Regions from separate parts of the Sporosarcina sp. P17b genome, predicted to be linked through region 1. Evidence: riboswitches for the same ligand, from Rfam matches in the RefSeq annotation. Region 1 holds a riboswitch; the other holds the start of a gene.
The links. A riboswitch is a leader RNA that binds a small molecule or an ion and turns the genes downstream of it on or off. The one in region 1 is predicted to bind FMN.
Positions count from the first base shown of each region.

Region 2: linked by a shared signal. The riboswitch ahead of CSV76_RS01705 (ECF transporter S component) and the one ahead of ribD (bifunctional diaminohydroxyphosphoribosylaminopyrimidine deaminase/5-amino-6-(5-phosphoribosylamino)uracil reductase RibD) in region 1 are both predicted to bind FMN.

Region 1 is NZ_PDYP01000002.1:328,608-340,674, reverse strand. It holds gene CSV76_RS03605 (ferritin) at 1-117, opposite strand, end outside; gene cobT (nicotinate-nucleotide--dimethylbenzimidazole phosphoribosyltransferase) at 279-1,340, shown strand; gene CSV76_RS03595 (quaternary amine ABC transporter ATP-binding protein) at 1,384-2,625, opposite strand; gene CSV76_RS03590 (ABC transporter permease) at 2,622-3,485, opposite strand; gene CSV76_RS03585 (ABC transporter substrate-binding protein) at 3,597-4,589, opposite strand; gene cyoE (heme o synthase) at 5,137-6,048, shown strand; gene CSV76_RS03575 (amidohydrolase) at 6,179-7,306, shown strand; gene CSV76_RS03570 (GNAT family N-acetyltransferase) at 7,318-8,160, shown strand; gene menC (o-succinylbenzoate synthase) at 8,150-9,262, shown strand; FMN riboswitch at 9,319-9,468, shown strand; gene ribD (bifunctional diaminohydroxyphosphoribosylaminopyrimidine deaminase/5-amino-6-(5-phosphoribosylamino)uracil reductase RibD) at 9,635-10,702, shown strand; gene ribE (riboflavin synthase) at 10,706-11,350, shown strand; gene CSV76_RS03550 (bifunctional 3,4-dihydroxy-2-butanone-4-phosphate synthase/GTP cyclohydrolase II) at 11,365-12,067, shown strand, end outside.
Region 2 is NZ_PDYP01000001.1:336,531-348,597, reverse strand. It holds gene prsW (glutamic-type intramembrane protease PrsW) at 1-317, opposite strand, end outside; gene CSV76_RS01735 (YpdA family putative bacillithiol disulfide reductase) at 398-1,360, opposite strand; gene CSV76_RS01730 (metallophosphoesterase) at 1,389-2,153, opposite strand; gene CSV76_RS01725 (hypothetical protein) at 2,263-2,568, opposite strand; gene CSV76_RS01720 (RecQ family ATP-dependent DNA helicase) at 2,717-4,156, opposite strand; gene CSV76_RS01715 (YpbB family protein) at 4,156-5,184, opposite strand; gene CSV76_RS01710 (ferredoxin) at 5,297-5,554, shown strand; gene CSV76_RS01705 (ECF transporter S component) at 5,750-6,331, opposite strand; FMN riboswitch at 6,522-6,656, opposite strand; gene CSV76_RS01700 (hypothetical protein) at 6,729-7,928, opposite strand; gene CSV76_RS01695 (sigma-70 family RNA polymerase sigma factor) at 7,930-8,457, opposite strand; gene CSV76_RS01690 (ATP-binding protein) at 8,506-10,296, opposite strand; gene CSV76_RS01685 (response regulator transcription factor) at 10,293-11,012, opposite strand; gene ccsB (c-type cytochrome biogenesis protein CcsB) at 11,117-12,067, opposite strand, start outside.

The DNA.
Region 1 (12,067 bases):
GAAGCCGTTGTAATTACGGTATTCACAATAAGAAGCCATAGACAAATACGTTTGTGCTGCAGCGAACTCGTTGTTCATTTGTTCATTTAATGCCTGTGCTAATTTTTCACTAATCATCTGTATCGCCCCTTTTTAGTAGTGACTGGTTAGCGCAACATGTAGTATTTGCACTATCAACAGTATACCTGTAATCGACAATAATTGCATAATAGTTCTTTCTTTAGATAGCAGTCCGTATCTCCTGATATACTAGTAGGGCTAGTATAATTATATATTGAATGGATAAGAAAGAAGGTCATCAATTGAAAATGTTTACGATCCCTGCTTTAGATAGTCAAGCTGGAGCAGAAGCGAAAATGTATTTGGATATCCTGACAAAGCCGGTCGGCAGTTTAGGTAAGTTGGAAGAAATCGTCATCACATTAGCTGAAATACAAGGTCGGAAACAGCCATCCATCAAGCAATTAGGAATAGTGGTTTTTGCTGCAGATCATGGAATAGTAGAGGAAGGGATCTCTGCTTTCCCCCAACTTGTTACACGCCAAATGGTTCACAATATGTCTGCAGGTGGAGCGGCAATCAATGTGTTTGGCAGGCAACAACAAGCTGAATTTGCATTAGTAGATGTAGGGGTCATAGGTGAATCATTTTTTTCACCTGTAAAAGATTGCAAGATTCGTCAAGGTACAAAGAATTTTTTACGTGCTGAAGCGATGACTCAAGATGAAGTGGAAAAAGCTATCGATATTGGTTATCGAGAAGCACTTAACCTGTTTGAAAAAGGTGTAGATTGTCTCGTTGTAGGAGAAGTCGGAATCGGCAATACTACTTCAAGTAGTGCGGTTGTGGCGGCAATAACAGAAATTGACCCTGCAGAACTTGTTGGATATGGCACAGGGATTTCCTCTGAACAGCACGTACATAAAATTAAAGTAGTTCAAGACGCATTGATGCTTCATAATCCAAACCCTACAGACGGCTATGATGTACTACGTAAGGTTGGTGGCTTAGAGTTGGCAGCGATGACTGGTGCCATGCTTGCGGCAGCATCTAGACGTGTTCCTGTCATTCTGGACGGCTTTATATCAACAGCTGCAGCGTGTGTAGCTGAAACTTTAGGTGAAGGGGCGTCAGGATATATGTTGCTAGGTCATCAGTCGATGGAACCGGGACATCAAAGAGCATTTCAATATTTAGAAAAAGAACCCATTCTTTCTCTCTCCATGCGGCTTGGTGAAGGTACTGGTGCTGCTGTGGCATATAGTATCATTCAATCGGCTGTTCGGATGGTCAATGAAATGGCGACCTTTGAAAGTGCAGGCGTTTCCGGAAAAAATTAATAAAAAAGGAAGAGTGAGCAACGATGCCCATTCTTCCTTTTTGTTATTTCAATACCTCAACTGTTTCGACAGGTGTATTCACTACTTCTTCGTCATCAACATGAATCGTATTACTGATAATGCTTGAAAGTACGTGAACCCGTAAAATAATCCCTTCAATTCGGTTCGTTTCATCTACAACAACGAGTGGATACTTAGAATCTAATACACGAGGAATAATATCTTGCACATATTCCTCAGGAGTAGCTGTCAATACATCCGTTATCATAACTTCTTCCAAGGTCTTTTTGTTCTTTACACCATCGATTGCGCCATCAATTGTAACTAACCCAAGCAATTGTCGTTCACGATTCGTAATAAAGACACTTGAAATGCCGTGCTCTTCCATGTTTTTGATTGCAACATGTAAACCATCTTTGCCGTTCATGACGCTTAATGGTTTTGACATGATATTCTCAGCTTGCAACACTTTAGAACGGTCAATTTCACGAGTGAAATCAATAATATAATCGTTTGCCGGTGTCTCCAATAACTCTTCTGGTGTACCTACTTGTTCGACATTTCCATCTTTCATAACTGCCACGCGGTCACCGATACGGAAAGCTTCGTTAACATCATGCGTGATGAAGATAATTGTTTTTTGAAGACGAGTCTGAATATCCAAAAGTTCCAGTTGCATTTCTCTGCGAATAAGTGGGTCAAGTGCGCTGAACGGTTCGTCCATCAATAAAATGTCTGGATCATTCGTTAAAGCTCGGGCGATCCCTACACGCTGACGCATACCGCCTGATAACTCATCAGGATATTGATTTTCGTACCCTTTTAGACCAACTGTATCGATATGCTTTTGTGCAATAGCGCGACGCTCGCTTTTCGACAAACCACGAATCTCCAAACCGTACTCAATGTTTTCCATAACCGTTCTATGGCTAAACAAACCAAAGTGCTGGAAGACCATCGCGATTTTCTTCTGGCGGAAAAACTTCAATTGCTCTTTATTGTATTTGACGATATTTTCACCATCTACATAGATTGCACCTGAAGTAGGCTTGTTCAATAAATTGAAGCAACGGATGAGTGTCGATTTACCACTTCCCGATAAGCCCATGATGACGAAAGTTTCACCTTCCATGATTTCCATGTTGGCGTTATAGACACCTACTGTATGTCCAGTCTTTTCAAGGATCTCCCGTTTGGACGCTCCTTTTTCAATCATGGGAATGACTTTCTTAGGGCGAGGACCAAAGATCTTGGTGACATTCTCTACTTTGAGTTTAACGGTCATGCTGATCTCCTCCCTGTACTTTGTAGGCGGTCTGCCACACCGTTTGTTAAACGGTCAATAATAATTGCTAAGAAGACGATACTAATTCCCGCTTCAAAACCTAATGAAATATTGATTTGGTTAATCGAGAATAGTACGCGTTCACCCAATCCGTGAGCACCGACCATCGAACCTACTACAGCCATGGACAAAGCCATCATCGTAGTCTGGTTGATTCCTGCCATCATAGTAGGTAAAGCTTGTGGTAGTTGTACTTTCACTAACATTTGATTTCGAGAAGATCCGAATGATTCTGCTGATTCAATTACTTCAGAGTCAACGTTTCGAATACCGAGTTCTGTTAAACGGATCACAGGTGGTAACGCATAAATGATTGTCGCAATAATTGCGGGAACGTTCCCAAGTGGGAAGAAGAATATTACTGGTATTAAGTACACAAATGTTGGCATGGTCTGCATAGCATCCAAAATAGGACGCATGATGACGGAGAATGTCTTACTAAACGCCATCAATATACCGACCGGAATACCAATCGCTAGGGACAATACAACAGATATAAGTATAATCGCAACTGTTGTCATCGTATCCTCCCATAAGTTGAAGGATCCAATTAAAAAGATAAAGGCGGCAAACATTAGCCCGTTTAATATGTTGTTTAAATACCAGCCAAGTAGGAAAACTATAATCATGATGACCCACCAAGGCGTGGCAAGTAAAGCGGATTCAATAGTTCGGATTGTAGTAGAGGCGATTGTGAAAATGAAATCAAATAACCATCCAAAGTTCATCGCAAGAAAATCAATAAACTTTTCTACATAATCTCCTATAGGTATTCTGACGTTTGGGAATTCATTCATCATAGGCAATAAGCTAGGACGTACTAGCTTGTCCCTCTCTTTCTCTAATTTTAATATGGACACAATCGAAAAAGAGGTGGAGCGGAATGCGTCCACCCCTAAATCTATAATTACTTACAGTGCAGCCTTTACTTTCTCGGCTACATCTTCAGGTACCCATGAAGTCCAAAGATCTTCTTGTTCGTTCATGAACCACTTTGCAGTATCTTCTGGGCTTGCTTCATTGTCACCCATATACTTCAATGCTTCTTCTGTTAATGCACTGCTTGTTTCGTAGTGACTTAAGAACTCTACTACTTCAGGAGCTTGTGTTTTTAAGTCTTTGTGAACGCTGACGAAAACATCATTCGGAGGGAATGCGCCAGACTTATCTTTATCCCATGCTTCTTGGTCAAATGGCTCGTCTTCCAAAAGAGTTAAGTCGTATGTTGCAGTCACCCATGTAGGGGACCAGTAATATCCAACCCATGGCTCGCCTTTTTTATATGCGCTTGCCAAGTCGGCTACGATAGAAGAATCTGAACCAGGAGATAGATAGGTATATTTTTCATCCAAACCATACGTAGTGATCTTTTCATCCAAGTGTTTACTTACCAACCAGCTTGAAGGTGCACCGATAATGCGTCCTTTGTCTTTGTTTTCAGGATCTTGGAATAGTTCAGGGTACTTTTCTAAATCTTTCACAGTTTTTAAATCTGGAGCTACTGCTTCAATACCTTTTTCCTTGTCACCTTTAATTACATAAGTCGGTACATAAAGACCTTGGTCATTATCGTCGAAGTTTGTTGAAACGGATTCAATATCACCGCTGTCGACTGCCTTTGTATATGCTTCACCTAGGTTATCAGACCAAACTTCCATATAAACCTGCAAATCGCCTTGTTGTAGCGCTTGCAATGTTGCACTAGACGTGCCGTTTACTACTTCTGTCTCATATCCGTAGCCGTCCTCTAAAATAATTTGTGCAATACTATTATGGATGCGGATACTATCCCAACCAGCATCAGCCAGTTGAATTTTACTGATAGAATCTTTGCTCGCACTATTACCGCAGGCTGCTAAAAGCAATAATGTGGAGATGGAGAAAAACAACATAAACTTTCTCAAAAAATCAAATCCCTTCTCTTTATAATTTTTTCATTACGAAATGCTGTTTTTTACTTGGATCTCTTAAAATCAGCTATAGGATACAGAAATGGACAGTTGAAGAGATCAAGGAAAAATCATCATTGTTTTTTCGCAATACTATTAAGCAAGTTTACAGGATAATAAAATTAATATCAATTTAAATATTGAGAAAACAGTTGATGCCATACAATTTATATGTGTATTTAAATCGTATTTTATAATGAAAATGGTAAATTAAACAGGGTTGATTCAGGTAGGTAAACAAGTGTTAGAACCTATAGGGGGTATAGGTTCGCGTTCTGTCGAAAAATAGGGGAATTTGCTATTAGATAATTCGTTATAAAATAATGTGAAAAAATGTTGATTTTTATCGACATTTCTCTTATTAAGTAGCGGCGGACAAATTTTTGTAACAGTTTATAAGGAATTGTCTTGTTTTTTTGATTTTGCTTTTAAGAAAATGATATAGTTATATGTACGAATGGAAAAATCATTGAAATGTAACGTAAAAGGAGAACGGATCCATATGACGAAAGAAGCCCATATTGTTTCGAGTACTAGTCAAAGCCGCTCGGCGTCTACCTTCTTCTCGGATATTAAATCATTAGTTAAAGGACCTGTCCTTATTGCGAATATCTTTCCGGTTTTTGTGGGGTTTTGGTTGGCGTTGTATTTTTCAGGCATGTCACTCGCGCAAAACTGGGGTGTATTCCTACTCACCATGATAGGTAGCACTTTGCTCGTTGCGGGTGCACTGGTAATGAACAACTGGTTTGATTCTGATATTGATACAGTGATGGAGAGAACAAAAAAACGTCCTACTGTGACAGGTAATTTCGCTTTGAAGACTGTGTTGAATATTGGTTTGGTATTATCGGGAATTGGAATGTTGTTATTAATATTCACTACGTTAGAAGCAGCAATTTATGCATTTATTGGATGGTTTACTTATGTAATACCCTATACGATGTGGTCTAAACGCAAATATACATTGAATACAGTGATTGGTAGTGTATCGGGTGCTGTTACTCCTATTATTGGATGGGCAGCGATTATGTCAGCGGATCATGTTGTACCCATTGTATTGGTGGCGATACTATTCATTTGGCAAATGCCACATACATTTGCGATCGCCATGAAGAAATACAATGACTATAGCGCAGCGAATGTTGCGATGCTCCCTGTTGTTTACGGCTTTGCTTTTACAAAACGTCAAATGCTTTATTATGTATTATGTCTCCTGCCATTACCGTTCCTCTTAACGATGTTCGGTACTACCTTCCTTGTTATCGCTACATTGATGAACATTGGATATATTGCAGCTAGCATTTACGGTTTCTATGCAAAAGATGATTATAAATGGGCCAACTTTATGTTCTTATACTCAGTCAATTACATGACGTTATTGTTCGGTATGATGATTCTTTGGACGTTTTAATAAATACAGAACAGACTTCCCTTCACAGTGTGAAGCGGGAGTCTTTTTTATGTTAGACTTATTAAGAAGTTTGAAAAGTCAGCATTAACTATTAAATAATTTGATGAAGTTTGCTATAGGGGGCGCTTTAATGAAAGAGCAGGTACGGTTGCTAAAACCGAAATTAGACGAAGTGTTTGCGCATTTACATAAGCATCCGGAAGTCAGTTGGAAAGAAACAGAAACAACACGTTATTTGAAAGAATTTCTTGAGCGTGAAGGATTTAATGTCAATTTGTTTGACGGGATGACAGGTTTGTCTGTCACAATTGGTGAAGGCAAGCCGGTAGTCGGATTACGTGTGGATATAGATGCGCTATGGCAGGAAGTAGACGGCGTATATCAAGCAAATCACTCATGCGGTCATGACGGACATATGACGATGGGGATCGGTGCACTGCTAATGGCCAAAGAACGTGGAATTCCTGAAAAAGGCACATTGAAAGTGTTTTTTCAACCTGCAGAGGAAAAAGGGAAAGGTGCATTAGCTGTAATTGATCAGGGGATTATTGATGACATTGAGTACTTGTTTGGCGTTCATGTGCGTGCTGCAGATGAAATGGATGACGGTTGCTCCACGGCCTCTTTACGTCATGGGGCGGCAAAGATGGTAAGTGGTATAATAAAAGGAACTGAAGCGCATGGCGCGCGTCCTCACCAAGGGAAAAATGCGATTGAAGTAGGTGCTTCACTAGTCAGTGGATTGCAGTCCATTCATTGTAATCCGATTATTTCTCACACGGCGAAAATGACGATGTTCCAGGCTGGAGGAGAATCCGCGAACATTATTCCAGGCAATGCGAAGTTCAGTTTAGACTTGCGTGCACAAGAGAATAAAGTAATGGATGAGTTATATCAGCATGTTGAACGTGTCATTTCAGCAGTTGCTGCGCAATATGATGTAGTTATTGATTATGATGTAATGGCGGAAATGGTAGCTGCGGAAGTGGATGCTGAAGCGGAAGAATTGATGTACCAAGCAATTGTCAGTGTAGTGGGAGAAGACAAAGCTACTCGTACTGTTGTCACACCAGGCGGAGAAGACTTCCACTTTTATTCTGTACAGCATCCTACTGTCAAAAGCACTATGCTCGGTTTAGGATGTGGCTTAACACCAGGACTTCACCATCCGCATATGACATTCAATCAAGACGCGTTAGCAACAGGAGTTGAAATCTTAACGACTGCTTTAGAATTAACGTTTCAATCAAAAAAGTAGAAGGTGATGTCATGACCCTGGATATTAAAGTTAGAAAAGTGACCGAACTTAAAGACCTGTATGCGATGCAAAAACTCGAGAAGAAAATCTGGGGAATGGAGCCTATCCCTGTCCATCAAACAATGACTGCTGTCAAAAATGGCGGGGTAATTGTCGGGGCATTTCTAAAAGAGCAAATGGTCGGTTATTCCTACAGTTTTACAGGTTATACAGAAGGACAGGTATACCTATGCTCTCATATGCTGGCAGTAGACAAAGAATTTCAGATGATGGGAATTGGAAAGCTGTTGAAAGACGAACAACTTCGACTTGCACGAGAAATGGGATACAGGCTAATAGTTTGGACATTTGATCCTCTCGAAAGCCGCAACGCCTACCTGAATACTTCCAAGCTATTTGGAGTGTGCTATGACTATATAGTGGATTGTTATGGCAAAATGGATGATGGGCTGAACAAAGGTTTACCAACTGACCGCTTCCAAGTAGCTTGGTGGATTGATAGTGCGCGTGTCATGAATAAATGGCAGCCCAATCTACAATACAGTCGCCCTTTTGAGACTAGTGTAGACAGCGATTCATTTCCTATCTTACGCATGCCTGATACAAATAAATGGCTACTGGCAGAAGAGATAGAAGTGCCTGTGCCGAAGAATATACAATTGATAAAGCAGAATAAACCTGAACTAGCCTATGAATGGCGAATGAAGACGAGAACCATATTTCGACAACTGTGTGAGGAAGGGTTTGCTTTGATTGATGTATGTATAACCGAAGACACGGTGGCATACTATCGATTCTGCAAGCGTTCTATCATACCGTTGCCTAATCAAAGGAGCTTATCTAATGAGAATTAATTCGGTTACATTACGCAGAATAAATATGATGATGAAACATCCATTTACAACGAGTTTTGGAACGATGCAGCAGAAAGATTTCCTACTAGCAACTGTAACGGATGATGACGGAAACGAAGGATGGGGAGAGTCTGTCGCATTCACAGCCCCTTGGTATAGTGAAGAAACGACTGAAACAACAATTCATATGCTCCGTGACTTCTTAATACCTGCCGTTCTAGGTAAGTCTATTGAACATCCCGATGAAGTAACGGGTTTATTCGGACATATACGTAAAAATAATATGGCTAAAGCAACAATTGAAGGAGCTATTTGGGATGCGTATGCCAAGCGTCATCATATGACGTTAGCCGCTGCGCTCGGTGGAAAGCGCGAGCGTATCGAAGTAGGAAACAGTGTTGGCATTGAAGATAATGTAGAGGATTTATTAGCGACTATCAAAAACTTCATCGATGAAGGATATAAGCGTATTAAAGTAAAGATCAAACCTGGAAAAGACATAGAAGTCCTCAAAGCTATCCGTGAAGTGTATCCGGATGTCCCTTTGATGGCAGATGCAAACTCCGCTTATACGTTAGATGATGTAGAGTTGTTAAAGGAATTGGATCAGTTCAATTTAATGATGATAGAGCAACCGCTCGCATCAGATGATATTATCGATCACGCAACGCTGCAAAAACAAATTAAGACTCCGATCTGTCTTGACGAAAGTATTCATTCACTTGAAGATACTCGGAAAGCGATCGAGATCGGTAGTTGCAAAATTATTAATGTGAAAGTCGGTAGAGTGGGTGGACTGACGGAAGCGAAGAAAATCCATGATTATTGTGCAGAAAAAGGAATTGATGTTTGGTGTGGCGGCATGTTGGAATCGGGTATTGGACGTGCACAAAATGTAGCATTGACCACCCTACCGAACTTCACTTTACCTGGCGATACAGCAGGATCTTCACGTTACTGGGAACAAGATATTATTTCGCCTGAAGTAGTTGCCGAGAATGGCTACATCACGGTTCCGACTGACGATGGAATCGGCTATTCGCCTAATATGGATGCGATTGAAAGATTCACGGTAGATAAGTGGGTATTTACGGCTGAATAAATATTCAGTATTGTCAATTTCGGAATATGTATGCTAGACTCTTAATTAATCGAATATGTTTCCTTCGGGGCAGGGCGTAATTCCCTACCGACGGTGATGAGCTAACAAGCTCTTAGTCCGTGACCCGGATGCTTTATATAAAGCAGAAGGTGGATTTGGTGAAACTCCAAAGCCGACAGTTAAAGTCTGGATGAGAGAAGGAACAGTACGTATATACTACATGTAATGATTTTTTCATTGCTGCGTATAACGTTTATTTTGTTATGGTTACAAGCCCCGCATAAAATATTGCGGGGCTTTTTGTATGTAGAATTGTCACTAGAGGAATACCGTAAGTTGGAGTGTTGCAGAGTGAATCAGGAGTATATGGAAATGGCCTTACAACTCGCAGAGAACGTAGCAGGTCAAACCTCTCCCAATCCACCAGTAGGTGCGGTCTTAGTAAAAGACGGCAGAATCATTGGGATGGGTGCGCATTTAGAAGCGGGGGAGCGCCATGCGGAACGTGTAGCGCTAGACATGGCAGGAGCAAGAGCAACAGGTGCCGATTTGTATGTAACACTTGAACCTTGTTCACACACTGGTAAAACTTCTCCTTGTGCAAATGCTGTTATTCAAGCAGGTATCAAGCATGTCTATATCGCCACAACGGATCCCAATCCGCTTGTAGCAGGTAATGGTATAGCGAAACTACTTGAAGCGGGAGTAGAAGTAACTGAAGGTCTCTACAATGAACGCGCTAAAAAACTATATGAATCATTTTTTCATTTTATTAAACATAAAACACCTCATGTGACAATGAAAACAGCTATGACGATAGACGGTAAAATTGCAACTTCAACAGGAGATAGTAAATGGGTGACGAGTGAGCAAGCGCGACTCGATGTCCATCAACTTCGCCATACACAAGATGCGATTTTAGTAGGCGTTCAAACGCTTCTTCATGATAATCCTCTTCTCACCACCAGACTGCCCCTAGGTGGAAAACATCCTATTCGAGTCATTTTAGATACATCTTTACGAACACCAGAGTTTAGTCAAGTGATTCAAAACACAGAAGCACCGACATGGATCTTTTGTGGAAAATATGCAGAACTATCGCATGAAAAGTTACTTAGGAAGCCGCATGTTCAGATCATTCGCATGCAGAAACCCCAGTTGATTGTAGAAGACATTCTACTGGAATTAGGAAAACGTGGAGTTATGACGTTACTAGTAGAAGGTGGCGCGGCCATTAATGCGTCATTCGTCAAAGCGCGTGCGGTGCAGAAAGTCATTTGTTATGTAGCCCCAAAATTACTGGGTGGAACAGGATCTCTGACACCGATTGGTGGACTTGACCCACAATTGATGGATGATGCGTTTCCATTTGCATTTGAAAGTGTAGAAATGATTGGACCTGACATAAAAATCATTGCGGTACCGAAAGAGAGTGATTAAGCGATGTTTACAGGAATAATCGAAGAGATCGGCTCGGTTAAACATATACAACCAGGTGCTCAGTCCATGACATTGACGATAGCTGCATCTGTTGTATTGACCGATGTAAGTATCGGCGACAGCATTGCGGTGAACGGTGTTTGCTTGACAGTCAAAAGCTTTACGAAAAATCAATTCGCAGCAGACGTTATGCCTGAAACCATAACCTCAACTTCTTTACGACAATTGACATCAGGAAGCACGGTGAATCTAGAACGTGCCCTTGCTGCGAACGGCAGGCTTGGCGGACATTTTGTTACGGGACATGTAGATGGTGTAGCGACTATTCGTGACAAGCGAACAGTTGATAATGCATTATATATCCGCTTATCACTACCAGAAGGATATGGCCAATATTTAGTACATAAAGGCTCTATTGCATTGGATGGGACATCATTGACAATCTTTGAAGTGAAAGATACAGATATTACAATTTCTTTAATCCCGCATTCACAAGAAATGACGGTCATTGCAAAAAAGAATATAGGTGAGACGGTCAATTTTGAATGCGATATGCTCGCTAAATATGTCGAAAACATGCTGCAGAAAAGACAAGACAATGGTCAAACGTTATCGAAAGACTTTTTACAACAACACGGATTTATGTGAAGGAGTGAATGAGGATGTTTCATACAATCGAAGAAGCATTAGAAGACTTACGTCAAGGAAAAGTCGTCATCGTAGTGGATGATGAAGACCGAGAAAATGAAGGGGACTTCGTTGCGCTGGCTGATCAAGTCACACCGGAAATTATCAATTTCATGGCAACGAAAGGTCGCGGCTTGATTTGTGTGCCGATTACGGAACAGAAAGCTACGCAACTGGATTTATCCATGATGACCGATCATAATACAGATTCCCATGGCACGGCATTTACAATCAGTGTCGACCATCAATCTACACATACGGGTATTAGCGCATTTGAACGAGCTGATACAATCGTTAAAATGATGGAGTCCACTGCAACTTCAAGTGAATTCAAACGCCCAGGGCATGTATTCCCCCTTATAGCGAAGTCGGGAGGCGTGCTTGAACGGACTGGACATACTGAAGCTGCTGTGGATTTGGCAAGATTAGCAGGGAGTGCTTCAGCAGGTGTGATTTGCGAAATCATGAGTGAAGACGGAACAATGGCGCGTGTGCCTGAATTACGTCAGATGGCCGAAGAACTGAATTTGAAATTAATTACGATTCAAGATCTAATTCATTACCGTCTACAACGAGAGCAATTAGTGATTCGTGAAGCGGAAATTAAGTTGCCTACAGATTACGGAGAGTTCCGCATGGTTGGCTATACTGAAACTATGACAGGTAAAGAACATGTGG
Region 2 (12,067 bases), on a different contig from region 1:
ACACTTGCTCCATACAATATTCCATCATAGGCATCTTCAAATTCAATTGTTTTATATACGAGAATAAAAATAATAATCCATTTAAAAAATTCTTCTAAACTGCTTGTAAATAAAACATTGCGGAAAAATTCACTATCAAATACACGCTCTTCCTCAAAAACATGTTGAATAAACAAAATTGGGAATGTCATGATCGCACCGTAAATGAATGCATGGAATAGCGACTTGGATGGCTCCTTGGCAATTTGTTTACGTAAATACAAATAACTGAAAAGTGCCAGCGCCGGCGCTATTGCGACTGTCAGTAAGATAAACATAAGCGCCTCCTCATGTCGATAGTATACCACACACTAAACGACAAAAGTCGCCTGACCTATAAGGCAAGCGACTTTTCGATTCACTTCCGTTGTTGGATAGATTGCGCAATCATTCCACCATGGAAACGACCATTTTCGATGAAAATCTCATTGGCATTATTGCCTGCTGCAATGACACCTGCTATAAATAAATTCTCCACGTTTGTTTCCATTGACTCTTCATTGAAAATAGGACGGCCCGACGTCTCATCCACCTCGATACCTATTTTACGTAAAAATGCATGGTCCGGATGATAGCCAATCATCGCAAAGACATAATCACTTTCGAGATCAAACGATTCACCTTGCTGATTAACAGTGACAGCTTTTTCATTAATTTTGGTAACGTCCGCATTGAAGTACATATCGATTTGACCATTCCGCACTAAACTATCAAAGCCAGGCAAAATCCAAGGTTTGACACTTTTTGAATACGTATCATTACGGTAAACGACCGTAACATGCGCTCCAGCACGCTGTAATTCCAATGCCGCATCGACTGCAGAATTTTTGCCACCAATGACTGTTACTTTTTTATTGAAATACGGATGTGCTTCTTTAAAGTAATGGAAAACAGTTGGCAAATCTTCTCCTTCTACATGTAAACGATTAGGCTGATCATAATAACCTGTTGCCACTACAACATACTTTGCACTATAGACCGCTTTATCCGTTTTTACGGTGAATTGATCACCGTTTTTAACTACATCTTCCACTCGCTCATGGCTATTAATTTGCAGCTCTTCAATTTGTGCAACGGTTCTATAATAGACCAATGCATCATTACGTTTCGGCTTATCCATCGCCGTAATAAATGGCGTCTTGCCAATTGATAACTTCAAGCTTGAACTAAAAAAGGTTTGGTGAGTCGGATAATTATAAATGGAATGCACGATATTTCCTTTTTCAATTACTACTACCGACAAACCGATATTTTGTAGTTCAATTGCCGCTGACAAGCCACATGGACCGCCACCGACAATTACTGCATCTACAGAATTCATGACATCTACTCTCCTGACTTCTTACTGCCTAATAGCGAACTTCCACTACATGACATTCGGGTTTTGCACCGAGTCGTAACGGTAATTTGGTCGTTCCATAACCGTTACTGATTAATTTCGCACCGTATTTCGTTATCTGGAAACACCCTAGATCCTGCAATCCCCATGGCCCAAATCTAATTTGCCCACCATGCGTATGCCCAGCAAGCGACAATTTAGGTTGCAGTTGTTTCTCTACCTTTTTAAACAAAGAAGGGTTGTGCACAGCGAGAATTAAATACTCATATCCACTTGCTGAGTCGATTGCTTTATTGATATCGACGGTACCATTATTCCGATCCTGCAGTCCACACAATCCGAAGCGCGGATGATTTGGTACGGTTGCTGTACTATCTACGAGTACCGTTGCGCCTACTTCATCCATCACTTGTAAAATGTTTTTTCTACCAACTTCTTTATCATTATTACCGAAAATATAAAATAGCGGTCCGACTGAAGACAGCAATCGCATGTTATGCAAAATCCGCTCCATAGGTACACCTTTTTCTGCTACATCTCCGCCTACTATGACCGCATCAATTGCACGCGTACGTAATTCATCGATTAATCGAGGCGAGATAGTACGTCTGTGTATATCCGAAATAAAGAATATATTCAGCTGTTTAGTAGGATTTGGATCAATCGACAAAGTATGCGTTAGCAAACGATTTCGATTGGCCAACGTATACATATACGTCAACGTAGTTATTGCTGATAAAAGAACTGATATTCCTGCTGTTTCTGCCTTTTTCATTTGTCAGCTCCCATAGAAAAAAGCAAAGTATCCACTTTGCTTTTGTAGTAATAAATTTCATTAGTAGTATAGCAAGATTCCGATAATACCCTCAACCATTTTACTTTCCTTATGAAACTGCACCCAAGTATTCTGTCATGGTTGGATGAAACCCAACCGATAACTCCACTTTTTCCACTGGCACTTGATCGGGAACGTCAGGGGAATAGAGATCGGATAATACGTAGAGTAAAATAATAATAGGAATTAGCGTAAAGATTGCTAGAAAAATATTAATGATCTTCACGCGACCGTATTTTTCCTCTTTCTTCTTTCCATGTACTTCTGCACGGGAAGGAAGTTTATCGGAAGGCACTTTATCTTTAATCTCTTTTCGCTGCCGTTCAAAATCCATCTTATATTGATCGTTTAACATGTCTAATTTCTCCTTCACACCGCATAATGTCTGTTGCTATTATATGATGCAATTCGTTTATTCATCCGTGAAAAGTACGTCCGCTCATAAACTCATCTGTTTCTATTATGCCGAATTTTGTCTTAAAAGTAAATACAGACAGTTAGGATCAACCTAATAATTGATGCAGTCGTTCACGCCATTGTAACGGCTTAGCGACCCTTTCAGGTAAAGATTCTGATTTCATTAGCCAGCTATCGTCAAGATTCTGGCAGTTTGAACAGCAATCCATTTCTGCTGGTGAGGTGTTTTCGTCAAAAAACTGCACTAATTTTCTCCGTAAGCAACTATCACATTTTATATAACTTTCCATTTCCTCAATTTGTTTCTCTTTTACATGATAAATCTGCTGGATTTGTCGAACGACATTTTCCACATCAAATTGTTCCAAATAATAATCAAGTAGACGGGATGAGACTTCAGACAATCCTGCTTGTTCTGCAGCCAATTGCTCTCCAGTTCCCGCTTGCAATAAAGAAGAATAATAAAGTGTTTGCTGTTCATCGGGCAAATCTTCATAGACAATGAATTTTACTTTCTGAATATCTCGATCATTATACAAAAGAGTGGCGGCTGCTTTTCCTCCGTCACGCCCTGCACGCCCGACTTCTTGTATATACGCACTGGGAGTGGCAGGGATATGTTCATGAATAATTTGTCGAATATCATCTTTATGAATTCCCATACCGAATGCATTAGTCGCGCAGATCCACTCAAGTTCTCCTTGGACAAATTGTTCTTGAATGATTGACCGTTCGTCCTGTTCTTTGCCCCCGTGGTAACTAGCAGTCGCGATGCCTCTTTCTCTGATGATTGCAGAAAGTTCATCGGCTCGCTTTCGTGAAGCTACATAAATTATACCAGGACCGATTGTCGTAGAAAGCCTGTCGATAATCCATTCTGTCTTTGCTAATTCATTGTCCATCTTCAATACACGATACGAAATAGCCGTTCGATCCATTGGCTGACGTTCAATATACGGGTTATTCATTTGCAAATACGTAGTGATATCCCCCACTACTTTTTTATTCGCAGTAGCCGTTAATGCCAAAACCGGTGCTCTTCTTGAAACTGCAAATAGTTCCTTTAAGCGCAAATAGTCTGGACGAAAGTCAAATCCCCACTCTGAAATACAATGCGCTTCATCTACTACGAAAAAAGCAATATGTAATTGGTTGACGAGTTGTTGAACAGGTTTTTGCATCATCATTTCAGGAGATAAAAAAATAAATTTATATTGAGATAAAGTAGACAGCGCTAATTCTTTCTCTTGTCTGGACAAGAATGAATTAATGGCCACAACACGTTTCTCTTTATGTTTACGTAAATTAGCAACTTGATCTTCCATTAACGCAACGAGCGGAGAGATAATGACGACTGCACCATTGAGCATATACGCAGGTAACTGATAGCAAAGGGATTTTCCCATGCCTGTAGGAAAAATCGCTACCGCATCTCTTCCTGCGAGAATTTCTGTAATGACTTCTTGTTGTCCTGGACGAAATGATTCATACCCAAATTTTTGATGCAAAACTTCCTGTAGCTCCATTAGCTCTCCCTCCTTCCAATAATGATTATTAATCGTAGTTGAAAATACGTCAATTCTGGACACTGTTCTTTTAATACACGTAATCGCTTTGTTTGGATCTGTTCTACATGACGCCAAACTTGATCAATTTGTTCGTTTGTCACAAACTCTTCATATGGAAAACTTTCTACATTCGCAGCCATTTCAATAAAATGATCTTCTATTGTACTTAATTTCAAATTCCGCAAAGAAGAAATTTGTTCAACGGTATAACCACGCTCGAATAGCTTCCTCGTTCTCTCAGCGGATTGTGTCAAATACGTGTCCACTCTACAACCTGCAGCTAATTCTTTTAGCAATGGAGTATTTCGTTGTTGGTGAATAAAATCGAGCAACATATGCAATGCTTCTAGATAATAAAGTTGGATCGAACGGATCGGCATGTTGAGACTTTCTGCCATCTGCTCCCAAGTAAAGGCGGTAAGCCGGTTTCCTGATAATCGACCAATCACAATTGTACATTGCAACTCGGGTACTTGAGCGTCTGTTAGTGCGTGTTCCAATTCTTTCTGCAGCGATATAGATAGTGTATTCATCGGTTTTGATTGATTACGCAGAAATCCTTTTACAAATTGCTGAGTAGGCAATTCTTTCTGAATCGGCATGAACATAGTTTCACCTCTTCGTAAATTAGACAAGGTTTGAACTATCAATGCCAATCGCCTACCGAATTCTCTTTCACGTCCACGATAGTCCCAGCCATTAAATCGCCACATTTCACTCCCTGTCGCCATTTGACCTTTTGCTGTGACATAAACAAGTTTATCTATATAGATAAGACCGTCCGCCACCATCCGCTCGAGCGCCTGCTGGAATTCGCTTGAGGACAACTGTGGCAACAGTGCGTAGTATGATTTGACTTGATAATATTCGACGTCTTGCAATGTCTGTCCCGATCGTTTCCCACGAAGTATGTGGTAAACACCTTGCGCCGAACGCTCACCATGAAGGCGTTGAAAGATCGTTAGTAAGATGGAATCAAAACTCATTTGCGCTCCCTCCTGAAGAAATAACGTTTTTTTGTTGAAAAGTGATGAAAACAGCTTTAGAATGGAGTAGATACAAAATAGGTTGAGTGAATGGAAGAAGGGAGAAAGACAAATGTCTAGCAAAAAATATACGATTGTCGATCAGGATACGTGTATAGCTTGCGGGGCCTGCGGGGCTGCTGCACCAGATATATATGATTATGACGATGAGGGGATTGCATTTGTTATTTTAGATGATAACACGGGAAACACTGAAGTTCCAGAAGAACTGATGGAGGATCTCGAGGATGCGTTTGATGGCTGCCCTACTGATTCAATTAAAATTGCGGATGAAGCCTTTGAAGGCGATCCATTAAAATATGAAGATTGATTCAATCCCGACAACACTTCCTACTATTGGATGTGTTGTTTTTTTGTTTAGGTTAGGAAGAAAGGTCGGCATTAGGATTTGCGAGTTCGAGACACTGCAGGAACGTAGTGACGAGTCGAGTCGCCTCTCCTACACTCCAATCCCATGCAAAAACAACGCCAGCCTTCCTTTTCGGAAAGACTAGCGTTGTTATGATTAAAATGATAATTTCTTTTGTTGCTGAAGAATCCACTTCTCCATACTTCTATATAACATCAATGTGATGACCAATAAAATGACACCCTTGACTAGGTTGAACGGCAAGATTCCTAAGATAATCATCTGATACAATGAGTCGCCAGTAACTGCTGGCATACCAAGGAAGTATGTGTACATCGGCAAGAACACTAAGTAATTCAACAAGCTCATACCTACTGCCATTGCTACTGTCCCTGCGAACAAACCTGTCATCAGACCTTTAGCTGAACGATACTTCATGAAGATCCAGTAGATCGGCATAATGAATAATACACCTGTCGCAAAGTTTGCGATTTCTCCTACCGGTACTCCTGTCGGGCTGCCTGATAAGAACCAGTGCATGACGTTTTTCAATAACTCCACGCCAATACCTGCTACAGGTCCCATTGTCATGATTGCCATAACAGCAGGAATCTCACTGAAGTCGATTTTTAAAAATCCGGGCATAGCCGGGATGGGGAAGTTAAACTGCATCAACACCGTTGAAATACTTCCCAATATTGCCACCAAAATTAACTTACGTAACTTCTTGTTATTCACTTGTTCCTCTCTCCTTTTGCGATTCACTTCAAAAGAGGAAAGGCTTGCACATCTGCTGTTCCGCGAAAAATCCCTAAAGCAAAATATGCCTTAGGGAGAGTAAAATGCACTGTTAAGAGCAGATAAATTCAATGAATTTATCCGTCAGAAAACAAGCACCACTTTTGCGTACACAAAAAGATGGCTGCACCTTCACCTTCTCCCATCCAGACTATACTGTCGGCTCCGGAATCACACCAGAATCAGCTGTTAAGCTCGCGGGCTAAAAGTAGAAAACTACTCCATTTCCGCCGGTCGGGAATTACACCCTGCCCCGAAGATGAATCAATATTTAATTATGACTCTATTGTAGCGTAAAAAAACTGTTTTGTAAACTTTACGAGTTTACAAAACAGAATTATTCGTTAATCAGAAACTTAGGGTTTGCACCAATCGGTTTTTCGATTGCTTGTGTAAAATCAAAGCGCCCCCATTGATCTTGTTTAATTTGATCAAACTCTACTTGCTTATCAAAGCTAGCCGCTGTTAGTAAAATCCCCTCAATCAGTTGCATAGCTTCTTCATATGGTAGATTATTTAAGTCCAGTATCTCACTAAATTTCACGCGCACTTTATTTTTTTCATCCGTAACCGTGAAGTTTACTCCATCAGGAACAACAGACGAGTAGATATCGTTTGGTGTCTCTTTCATCGCATTCAATGCTTCTTCTACTGTAGCGTAAGCCTTACCAAAATTCGTCGAAAGAAATACTTCTCCATCCGATTTCTCAAATCGATAGTATGCCTGACGCGAGTTATTACCTGTTATGATAAGAGGTTCTTCAACTTTCCCTACTCCGTCAAACGTAACGGGTGATGCGTCTTCTTGTAGAAATCGGATTTCATCAAAACCGTAGAATGTATCTTGTACAGACAGATTAAGCATCTCAAGCGTCGCACTCGATCGATCATAAGAATGGTCAGCTGAAAACTTCATTTGAACTTGTTTTCCAACTGATGAAATCGTCGCCATATAAGGGTGATACTCTGTGAAGCCAAGTGACCCTTCATCTATTGTATTCGCATACTCATTATAGAGTGCCACTGCGTCTGGAGATGACCCTAGACCTTCAGGAAGTCGTTCATTCGGGATCAAGAACGTCACAGGGACAATTGTCGCCTGATCGGTAGCCAGCCCAATACGGAAAGCTGTGTGATCGATGAGATCATCAGGATAAGCAGCATTGGTAAGTGGCGCTGCAGTCTGTTTCGTAAAGACAGATGTATCACTTGAATCTTCGGACTGCATTTCTTCACTATTTTCCATCTCGATAGTGCTTGCCGATTCACTCGTTGTTGCTTTATCCATTGATACTTCATTGTTCTGTTGAAGGAAAGTTGGTATGAGTATAGTGAGCAACAGGACCGCTGCTACAGCTGCAATAATTGATGGCCATTTAGATTTTGACGGAATGTTCTTTGGCTCTTCAAGTTCTGTAAGTCTGGCATCGTTTTTCAATCGTTGCAAGATCTCTTCTTTGGACCGCCGATCTTCCACGACTGGCATATGACGTAATCGTTTCTCCATATCGTCTTCATTCCACTTATCGTTACTCATCTCATCCCCCCTCCTTCACAGAACGTACGTCAAGTTTCGTTTTCAATGCTTTTATTGCACGATGCTGTGTTGTTTTCACTTTGCTTTCGGTCCAATCCAAAACTTCTGCAGTTTCAGCAACCGAAAGATCTTGGAAAAACCGCATGAGGATGACCATCTTTTGATCCCCCGTACAAGTGTGCAATACTTCCAGCAATTGTTTCTGTTGTTCATCCGCTTCAATGAAATGCTCAGGTAGTTTATCAGTTGCGGTCAATTGCTGTGTTTCCCAATCAAAATGAATATTAGTATGCTTTTTGATAGTTGATTGTTTTCGGAAATAATCAATAGACACATTTTTCGCTATCGCAAACAGCCATGTTTTCTCGGAGCTTTTTCCTTCGAAACGGCCGAAGGATTTAAGAACACGCACATAGACTTCATGCATTAGATCTTCCGCTACCTCCCGATGGCGAGTTAGATAAATCAGGAAGTTAAATACATCGCGGTTATAATCTTCATACAAACGTTGGAAAACAGAGTCATCCATCCAATCCCCTCGCTCTGTAATAGTAGTCGTTTCAGTACAGGAAAAGTTTCATTTATTTATTGCGTCAAATGGGAGCGAACAAATAAAGATCGTTCCTTTTTCATCACCACGTGTCGCTAAAATCGACCCATCGTGTGCTTCCATAATATTTTTTGCAATAGCTAAACCAAGTCCCGTTCCGCCTTTCCCTCTAGTTCTTGCTTTATCGGCTTTATAGAAACGTTCAAAGACGAACGGCAAGTCTTTTTCGGGAATACCGACGCCTGTATCGGCTACTGTAATATCGAGCATACCAGCAGATTTGTAGACGCCTAACGTCACAGCTCCACCATCCGGGGTGTGACGGATAGCATTGTCAATCAAATTGGTGAATACTTGTTCTAGACGGTCTTCGTCAGCTGTCACAAGTAGAGTATTCATTTCCTCAGTTTCTAGCGACAAATCTACCTCCGCATCTTTTGCAACTTGTGAAAACTTTGTAACCATGCGGTCCAAAAACTCTACAATGGATAAAGGTTCTTTATGAAGTTGAATGTAGCCAGACTCCATCCTTGCTAAATTCAGCAAATCTGTGACTAGACGACTCATACGTTTTGACTCATCATGAATGATCTGTACCATTTCCATACGCTCTTCTTCGCTGCTCACTACGTCATCAATGATCGCTTCACTGTACCCTTGCAACATCGAAATCGGTGTCCGTAGTTCATGCGATACGTTAGCAATGAAATCCGAACGTAACTTATCCAATTTATGCTGTTCAGTCATATCCCGGAATACCGCCACAGCACCTCGTATACTGTTTTCACTGTACAATGGGCTAATAGAAATCACATAAAACTGCCCGCCTAATTCCAATTCATCTTCTACTTCCTCAGCAAACGAAATAGCATGCTCCAACATATGAAAGACTTCTTTAGGCAACGGATGATTCTTTTTCTCATTGAAGCCATACCACTTTTTCAACAGTAATTCAGCTTGAGGATTTTTCAGCAGGATAGAGTAATCTTGATTAAACGTTACCACTGCGTCTGTCATTGAGGTGAGAATGCTCGAAAGCTGTTCTTTCTCTTGCTTAATCAATTCGATATTATACTTCAATTGACGTCCCATCTGATTAAAAGCCGTAGCCAACTGACCAATTTCATCTTTTTGCGCAACCGGTAAATGCGTATCAAAATTGCCTTTAGACAATTCAAACGCCGCTTGCTTCATTTTACGTAATGGCAACGTGATTCGCGTAGATAGGAAAAATGCAAAAAATGTAGTCAAAAGAAAGGCAATAAATGCAGACAAGAATACGATATTCGTTGTACTTTTTGTTGTACGGTGCACAGCATCTAGACTTTGATACATCAGTACACTCGCTTCCTCACCACTTTCTTGTTTAAATGGATAGGATAAAATTAAAAATTGCTCCATGACATCTTTTTCTGTCAATGAAGGCAATATCATTTCTTTCATTTTTTGCTTACCTGATTCAGGTGACTCGAATAAAACGCTTTCAGAAAGAAGCTTTTCTTCAATTTCATCTTTACTTGAGGATGTATGGAATGAATATAAAATATCACCTTGTCGATCAACTACAATTGCGTTCGTCTCCAAGTCGAGGATATCTTCTATAATCTGGTGAATGGAATCATTCGTTTGTCCATTGCGATCGTTCACAATCTTGCTGATGGTGGCAGCTTCCCTCTGCAAGGACTCTTCTGCTTGTTTCGTATGGAAGTTATCCAGAAACTCAAGCAAGAACAGTGTGACAATAAACAGGACAAACGAAACGAGAAGCAATATGGTTGCCCATAGCTTCCCGACAATTGAATTCCATATTCGCATCACTCGTTCGGAACCTCGAACTTATAACCGACACCCCAAACAGTGACAATCATTTTTGCTGCCCGCTCTGAAACCCGGCTCAATTTTTCACGGAGCCTTTTGACGTGTGTATCCACTGTACGTAAATCTCCAAAGAATTCGTAATGCCATACTTCCTTCAGCAATTGTTCACGATCAAATACTTTGTCTGGTGATTTCGCTAGGAAATATAATAATTCATATTCTTTCGGCGTTAAATTTACTTCTTTCCCTTCAGCTGTCACACGATGCGCGTCATGGTCAATCGTTAGTTGTGGGTAAACCACTAAATCTTTAGACGTCGTGTTAGATGAAACGTTCGGGAATGCTACCGAACGTCGGAGCATAGCCTTGACGCGTAAAACTACTTCTCTTGGACTGAATGGCTTGACGATGTAATCATCTGCACCACTTTCAAACCCGCTTACACGATCTGCTTCTTCACCTTTTGCTGTCAATAAAATAACAGGTGTCATAATTTTATTTTCACGCAGTTCAGCTAATACTTCCATGCCATCTTTTTCAGGCATCATCACGTCAAGCAATATACAGTCATATTGTCCAGCAAACACTTTCTCTAATGCATCTGCTCCATCGACTGCTTCTTCAATTTCATAACCTTCTCTAGATAAATACATATTCAATAGGCGACGAATGCGATCCTCATCATCCACCACTAAGAGCTTCACTGTTTCTTCCACAATTCATTACCCCTTTCGACAACCTTCTATCTCCATTGTACAATTACTAACCTATAAAAAGAAATAAAAAGACTGCATGACAATTATTGTCATACAGTCTGATTTTATGCATAGGAGTGTAAACCTGCAATAATTAAGTTTACGGCAATCAGGTTGAACATGATGATAACAAATCCGATGACAGCAAGCCATGCAGACTTTTTACCTTCCCAACCTTTTGATAAACGCAAGTGAAGGAATGCAGCGTAGAACAACCATGTAATGAGTGCCCACACTTCTTTCGGATCCCAACCCCAGAATCGTGACCAGGCTTCATGTGCCCAAATCATGGCGAAAATCAACGCACCGAGCGTGAAGACCGGGAAACCAATCAATACAGCACGATAGCCGATTTCATCCATCAGTTGAGAATTCGCCTTCCGCGCTAGCGGTTGGAAGACCGCAGCGAGTGGTTTGCGTGCAATTAAGCGTAATAGTACGTAAAGCACTGAACCTATGGCAATAGACCAAACTAGAGAAGACATTTTTTGAGCATTGATGATCGGAGGTAACTCCACCCAAGGTGTCATTTTATCCGGTGTCATGGCTTCATACTCATTCATTCCGAATAGCGGAGGAACATGATATGTGATTTCAGCTGGTACTTGATCTTTATTGATGTATGTGAACTCAGCTTGATAATCCATTACCTTAAATGTTGTAGATGCCACAACAAATCCAAGTACTAAAACTAGCGTATACATAACTGCTTCAATCCAAAAACGCGATTTGGATTTCTTTGTCATGTCGATATTTTTCACCAAATACACAAGACCTGCTATCGCACTGATTGCAAGGATAGATTCACCAATAACCGTCGTGATTACGTGGATGAACAACCATTTACTCTGCAAAGCAGGGATTAGCGGAGTTACGTCAGTCGGGAACATAGTTGCATACGAGATAATAATAATCGCAATAGGTAATGCAAACAATCCGAGTGACGGTGTTCGGTATATTAGATACAACATGATGAATGCACCAACAAGCATCATACCGAACGCAGTCGTAAATTC